Regions from separate parts of the Streptomyces sp. NPDC050433 genome, predicted to be linked through region 3. Evidence: riboswitches for the same ligand, from Rfam matches in the RefSeq annotation. Region 3 holds a riboswitch; each other region holds the start of a gene.

Region 1 (2,257 bases), on a different contig from region 3:
GACCACCAGGATCAGCGTGGTGAGCGCGGACAGGATGTACGAGACGGTCACCCCGGCCAGCACGAGCCGCCCGCCGGTCATCGTGCCGCCGCGCCGGGCCAGCGCGTAGACGAGGACCATCGCGACGAGCGAGCCCGCGAAGGCGGCGGCCGGCATGGCGACGGTGGTGGTGATCCCGCCGCCGATGCCGCCGCCGATCCCGAGGACCAGGACGAGTACGGCGCCGGTGGACGCCCCCGAGGAGATCCCGAGCAGGAACGGGTCGGCCAGCCGGTTGCGTACGAGGGCCTGGAGGACCGTCCCGACGACGGCGAGTCCGGCACCGACGACGGCGCCGAGCAGCACTCTCGGCAGCCGTACGTCCAGGACGATCGTGCGGAAGGGGCTGGGCTCCGCGCCGCCGGTGAGGATCGTGACGACCTCGCCGGGCGGGATGCGGACGGAGCCGAGCGCGAGCCCGGCGACGAGGGCGCACGCGAGGGCCACGGCGAGGCCGCCGAGCACGAGGGCGTGCCTCAGCCGCCGCCGGGCGGGCGGGGTCCGGCAGGTCATGGCGGGGTCCTACTCGCCCGTCTCCGGGTGGAGTTGGTCCGCGAGCCGCCCGACTGCGGCCGGGGCGCGGACGCCGAGGACGGCGTCGGACAGCGGCATGACGGCGAAGCGCTTGTTCCTGATCGCCGGGACGTCCTTCAGTACGGGGTCCTCCAGCAGCCGCTTCTTCTTCTGGGCGACGGTGGTGGCGCCGTAGTCGTAGATGACGATCACCTCGGGCCTGCGCGCGACGACCTGCTCCCAGGTGGCGTCGCCGAAGGGCTTGCCGAGGTCGGCGAAGACGTTGCGCCCGCCGGCCCGTTCGATCAGCTCGTTGCCGATGCCCGCGCCTCCGGCGGTGAACGCGGTCTTGTCGCCGCTGTCGTAGACGAAGACGGAGACCGGCTTCACGCCCTTCAGCCCGGCGGCGGTGGTGGCGAGGGCGGTGCGCGCCCCGGCGGTCCACTTCGCGGCGCGGTCGGCGACGCCGAAGGTGCGGCCGACCTCCTCGATCTCCCGGAAGACGTCGTCCATGGAGGTCTTGCCGTCGGTGCAGCTCTCCAGGTTGAGCCGGGTGTCGATGCCGGCGTCCTCGAGGTCGTCGCGGGTGCGGCCGTCCTTGGCGGCGAAGGCGCTGGAGTAACCGCCGTAGACGAAGTCGGGGTTGACGGCGAGGAGTTTCTCCTTGGAGGGGTACTCCTTGGCGACGACCGGGACGCTCCGGTACGCCTTCTCGTAGGCCGGGAGGACCTTGTCGTCCAGCCAGGCGGTGCCGACGAGGGACTTGGCGAGTCCCAGCTCGATCATGATCTCGGTGACGTGCTGGTTCATCGTGACCACGCGCTCCGGGGGTGCCTCGAAGGTGGTCTTCACACCGCAGTTGGTGACGGTGTACGGGAATCCGCCGGCCGCGGGCCCGGTGCTCCTGACGGGGTCCGGGGTGGTGGAGCAGGCGGCGAGCGGGAGCAGCAGGGGAAGCAGGGCCGCCGGTATGAGGGCGTGGCGCCGCGAGGACATGACTGGGCCTCCTCCGGGGGATTTCCGCGTCCCCTGGCATGGTGGGAGAAGGGCGACAGGTCAGTTCCTGGCTCCCAGGGCTCCCGCTCGCGCGGAAGGCCTGGTCACAGTGGCGGGACCGTGCCGGATTCGCACCGGCTTCCTGGGTCCTGCCGCCCCGGTTTCGGCGTCAGTGTGTCAGACGACTTTGACTTCCTCTTCCGTGACCTCGCCGTCGACGATCCGGTACGAGCGGAACTGGAACGGGCCCAGGTCGTCGGTGTCGGCGGTGGACACCAGGACGTAGTGGGCGAACGGCTCCATGGCCAGGCCGATGTCCCTGCGGGAGGGGTACGCCTCGGTGGCGGTGTGCGAGTGGTAGATGACCACCAGGTCCTCGTCGCGCTCGCGCAGTTCGTTGTCGAGCTGCTTGTGCTCGGTCGAGTCGAACTCGTAGAACGTGGGCGAGCGGGCCGCGTTGAGCATGGGGATGAAGCGCTCGGGCCGGTCGCTGCCCTCGGGGCCCGCGATCACGCCGCACGCCTCGTCGGGGTGGTCGGTCCGCGCGTGGGCGACGATCTTGTCGTGGAGCGCCTGGGTGATGGTGAGCATGAGGTGAAGGATAAGCAGGTGGCCTCCGCGGGTGAGACGCGGAGACCACCTGGTGAGACAGTTCGTGAGACGGCGCGTGAGACGGCTGACGCGGCAGCCGTCGCGGGCCCGCCCCCGT
Region 2 (2,257 bases), on a different contig from region 3:
CGGCCCCGCCGGTGACCGCCCGTACGGTGGCCCCGTCGATGCCGTAGCGGGCGGTGACCGCGCTCATCTCGATACCGTCCGTCACCACCAGACCGTCAAAACCCAGCTCGTCGCGGAGCAGGTCCACGAGGATGCGGGGACTGAGGGTGGCCGGCAGCTCGGGGTCGTACGCGGGCGCGAGCAGGTGCGCGGTCATCACCACCCGTACGCCCGCCTCCATCGCGGCGACGAACGGCGGCAGCGCGACGGCGGCGATCTCCTCGGCGCTCCCCGAGACCTGCGGCAGGCCGTGGTGGGAGTCGACCGAGGTGTCCCCGTGGCCCGGGAAGTGCTTGGCGCAGGCGGCGACGCCGGCCGACTGGAGCCCGCGGACCCAGGCCGCGGTGTGCCGGGAGACGACGTCCGTACGGGCGCCGAAGGAGCGGGCACCGATGACCGGGTTGAGGGGGTTGGAGTTCACGTCGGCGCTGGGCGCGTAGTTGAGGGAGATGCCGGCGGCGTGGAGCTCGCGCCCGATGTCGCGGGCGACGGACTCGGTCAGGTCCACGTCGTCCACGGCACCGAGCGCGAGATTGCCCGGCCGGGAGGCGCCGCTCCAGGCTTCGAGCCGGGTGACGTCACCGGCCTCCTCGTCGATGGCGATGATGAGGTCGCGGTTCTCCGCGCGTAGCTCGGCGGTGAGGCGCGCGACCTGCTCGGGGTCGACGATGTTCCGGCCGAACAGGACGACGGAGGTGAGGCCGCCCGCGATTCTGCGGCGGACCCAGTCGGGCAGGGTCGTACCCACGAATCCGGGCTGGAGCACGGTCTCCGCGAGACGCGTCAGTTGCTGGTGACGGCTGCTGCTCGGCTCCATGCGGGGTCCTCCGAGTGAACACAAATTTGGTACAGGCCAATCGGATGTTGGCTTAGACCAATAGGCATGTCAAGGAGGTATCGGACTGCCCCGTTGTACGAACTCGACCCGGAAGCTGGTGGATTAACCCGGTCATGAATGTTTGGTGAGGCTTCGAGGGAGCGGATGTACACCCGCTAGGCTGGTTGTGCAGCTGGTTCGTTTCCGTCCGATGGGGCGGGAGCGTCGTAAGAGGGAACCCGGTGGGAATCCGGGACTGCCCCGCAGCGGTGAGTGGGAACGACCGCCGTCATCAGCACTGGGCCCGTGCGGGCCTGGGAAGCGACGGCCAGTAGGTGCCCCGTATGCGACGTGCGCGACGTACGCGACGTACGCGATACGGGACTGGCCCACGAGTCCGAAGACCTGCCCGCTGCCCGTGCGCGGCCGATCGCGTACGGAGATCCCGGTGACCTCGTGGGCGGGTCGGCGTGCATATCGGTCGGGCGCTCGCCCGCCCGGTTCTGTACCCCTTCGTGTCTCCGATCCGTCCCCGGTAACCAGTCACCAGGGATCGCAGGAGACGACTCGCGAAGGAGAGTTCCGTGACAGACAAGTCCGCAGCCGCGGCAGCACGCGCCACCGTGTACGGCTACCCCCGGCAGGGCGCGCATCGCGAACTGAAGAAGGCCGTCGAGGGCTACTGGAAAGACACAGTCGGCCCCGACACCCTGCGCGACACCGCCGTCGGCCTGCGCCGCGCCAACTGGGAACAGCTGGCCGCCGACGGCGTCCACGAGGTCCCGACGGGCGACTTCTCGTACTACGACCACGTCCTGGACACCAGCGTGATGGTCGGCGCGATCCCGCAGCGGCACCGCGCGGCGGTCGACGCCGACGCGCTGGACGGGTACTTCGCGATGGCACGGGGCACGCAGGACGTGGCGCCGTTGGAGATGACGAAGTGGTTCGACACCAACTACCACTACCTCGTGCCCGAACTCGGCCCGGACACCGTCTTCTCCGCCGACTCCGCCAAGCAGGTCGCCGAACTGACGGAAGCCCTCGCGCTCGGCCTCACCGCGCGCCCCGTGCTCCTCGGCCCCGTCACGTACCTCCTGCTGGCCAAGCCCGCCCCCGGCGTGGCCGACGGCTTCGAGCCGCTGACGCTGCTCGACCGGCTCCTTCCCGTGTACGCGGAGGTCCTGGCCGATCTGCGTGCGGCCGGCGCCGAGTGGGTGCAGCTGGACGAGCCCGCGCTCGTCCAGGACCGCACCCCGGCCGAACTGAACGCCGCCGCCCGCGCCTACCGCGACCTGGGCGGCGGCGCGACCGACCGGCCGAAGCTGCTGGTCGCCTCGTACTTCGACCGGCTCGGCGACGCGCTGCCGATGCTCGCCAAGGCACCCGTCGAAGGGCTCG
Region 3 (2,257 bases):
CGGCGGTCTGGTTCGCCGTACGGTTCGACGCGTCCTTGAAGGTCATCCAGCCGTTACCGGTCTGGGCGAGGGTGCGCATCATGCGGCCGTACAGCTCGCGCGCCGGGATGGTCCGGCGGGCCTTGCCGGCCGCCTCGGCCGCGCGGTACGCGGCGTCGAAGTCGTCGCCCCACAGGTCGACCAGTCCGGGCACGTCGGAGGGGGAGAACAGCGACCAGTCGCCGTCGGCGTCGACCCGGCGCATGAACTCGTCGGGGATCCAGTGCGCGAGGTTCAGATTGTGCGTACGGCGGGCCTCCTCGCCGGTGTTGTCGCGCAGCTCCAGGAACTCCTCGATGTCCGCGTGCCACGTCTCCAGATAGACGCAGGCCGCGCCCTTGCGCCGGCCGCCCTGATTGACGGCGGCGACCGAGGAGTCCAGCGTCCGCAGGAACGGCACGATGCCGTTGGAGTGCCCGTTCGTGCCGCGGATCAGCGAACCGCGGGCGCGGATACGGGAGTACGAGAGGCCGATGCCGCCCGCGTGCTTCGACAGGCGGGCCACCTGGTGGTAGCGGTCGTAGATCGAGTCCAGCTCGTCCAGCGGGGAGTCCAGCAGATAGCAGGACGACATCTGGGGGTGCCGGGTGCCGGAGTTGAAGAGGGTGGGGGAGGAGGGGAGATAGTCGAGGCGGCTCATCAGGCCGTACAGCGCGGCGACTTCGTCCACGGCGGCCGGGGAGTCGTCCTTGGCCAGCCCGGACGCGACGCGCAGCATGAAGTACTGCGGCGTCTCGATGACGTCGCGGGTGATCGGGTGCCGGAGCAGATAGCGGCTGAAGAGCGTGCGCAGGCCGAAGTAGCCGAAGCGGTCGTCGGCGGCGGGGTCGATCAGCGCGTCGAGGCGGGCGGCGTGGCGGCCGGCGAACGCGGCCGTACGGTCGGCGATCAGGCCCTCCGCGTGGCCCACGGCGACCGAGGAGGAGAACGAGAGGGCGCCCTGGCCCGCGGCCTCGTCCGCGATGGTGCGGGTGAGGAGGCGGGCGGCGAGGCGGGAGTACGCGGGGTCCTCGGAGATGAGCCCGGCGGCGGCCTCGGTGGCGAGTACGCGCAACTCGGCGTCGTCGGAGGCGGCGTTGCGGCCACGGAGCGCGGCGGCGGCGACCCGGCCGGGGTCGGTGTCGGTGAGGTCCGCGGTGAGGTCCGTGAGGACCCGCAGAAGGGCCGTTCCGGGCTCGTCGGCAGGAACGGCCGCGACGGCCGTGTCCCGTGGTCCCCGCTCGGAGATCGCTGAAGCCGGATCGGCTGGCGCGATGGTCACGTGGTGCTCTCCCTCGCTCGGCTCTGGGCCACGGGGAGGGGCACGGCGGCGCGCGCCCGCGTACGCCGCCCCGGAAACGGGCAGCGCGCGGCGCGGCGTCCACCGGCCCAACCGCGAGGCCCGGACGTCTCGGCACCCGGATCGGTCGAGCCGGATGCGCCGTCGGCAGGTGCTCGGACTCGCGGGCACGACAAAGCGCACCACAGCTCACCGTTGCGGGACAGTTCCGGATTTCCACCGGATTCTCCTGCGGCGACAGCAGACTTGAGCATACATGTGGTGCTCCTCGGGAGCGGCACCCCCCAGATGTTGTGTCGGGGAATGGCTCGTCTCAGATTTCCAGGCCGTACGTGAGCAGGGGCGAGAGCTCGGCGTACGGCGCCCAGTCCCGCTCCGGCGTCCGTACGAAGCCCAGGCGCTCGTAGATCCGGTGGGCGCCCAGCATCGACTTGCGGGTCGACAGACACACCCGTACGCACCCCTCGGTGGCCCGCGCCCGCTCCACACACGCCCGCACCAGCGCCTCGCCGACACCCCGCCCCCGGGCGGCGGACGCGACGGCCAGCATCCGGAACTCGGCCTCCCCGTCCCCGGCGATGTCGGCCCACGCGGACGCGCCGGCGGCGTAGGCCACCCCACCGAGGACCACCCCGCCCGCGTCGACTGCCACGAGCACGTCGGCCCCGGCGGCCCGCGCCGCGACGTTCCGCAGGGTCTCCAGATACGGGTCGTCCTCCCCGAAGTCGAGCAGCCCGTCATCCAGATAGGCCCGCGCGGTTATCTCCCCGAGGGCCGCGTACTCGTCGGGCCGGGCGGCTCTGATCGTGAAGGTGGTCTCGGGCCCTGTCGTCTGATCCATCCTTGAAGTGTGCGACAAGGTACGGCAGCGTCTTGTCACAGGTCGCAGCTATCGTTGCGTTCAGAGCGAGGAGGGTCCATGACCGTGACCACTGACCG

What was found. A riboswitch is a leader RNA that binds a small molecule or an ion and turns the genes downstream of it on or off. The one in region 3 is predicted to bind cobalamin.
Region 1: linked by a shared signal. The riboswitch ahead of ACIBLA_RS25170 (ABC transporter substrate-binding protein) and the one ahead of ACIBLA_RS34845 (ribonucleoside-diphosphate reductase subunit alpha) in region 3 are both predicted to bind cobalamin.
Region 2: linked by a shared signal. The riboswitch ahead of metE (5-methyltetrahydropteroyltriglutamate--homocysteine S-methyltransferase) and the one ahead of ACIBLA_RS34845 (ribonucleoside-diphosphate reductase subunit alpha) in region 3 are both predicted to bind cobalamin.

The regions. Positions count from the first base shown of each region.
Region 1 covers NZ_JBITIB010000021.1:135,000-137,256, reverse strand. The annotation lists gene ACIBLA_RS25175 (FecCD family ABC transporter permease) at 1-552, opposite strand, end outside; gene ACIBLA_RS25170 (ABC transporter substrate-binding protein) at 562-1,548, opposite strand; cobalamin riboswitch at 1,589-1,737, opposite strand; gene ACIBLA_RS25165 (Mov34/MPN/PAD-1 family protein) at 1,726-2,139, opposite strand; gene ACIBLA_RS25160 (amino acid permease) at 2,257-2,257, opposite strand, start outside.
Region 2 covers NZ_JBITIB010000004.1:228,350-230,606, reverse strand. The annotation lists gene ACIBLA_RS07515 (glycoside hydrolase family 3 protein) at 1-856, opposite strand, end outside; cobalamin riboswitch at 1,034-1,284, shown strand; gene metE (5-methyltetrahydropteroyltriglutamate--homocysteine S-methyltransferase) at 1,441-2,257, shown strand, end outside.
Region 3 covers NZ_JBITIB010000043.1:41,439-43,695, forward strand. The annotation lists gene ACIBLA_RS34845 (ribonucleoside-diphosphate reductase subunit alpha) at 1-1,300, opposite strand, end outside; cobalamin riboswitch at 1,447-1,579, opposite strand; gene ACIBLA_RS34850 (N-acetyltransferase) at 1,632-2,159, opposite strand; gene ACIBLA_RS34855 (Uma2 family endonuclease) at 2,238-2,257, shown strand, end outside.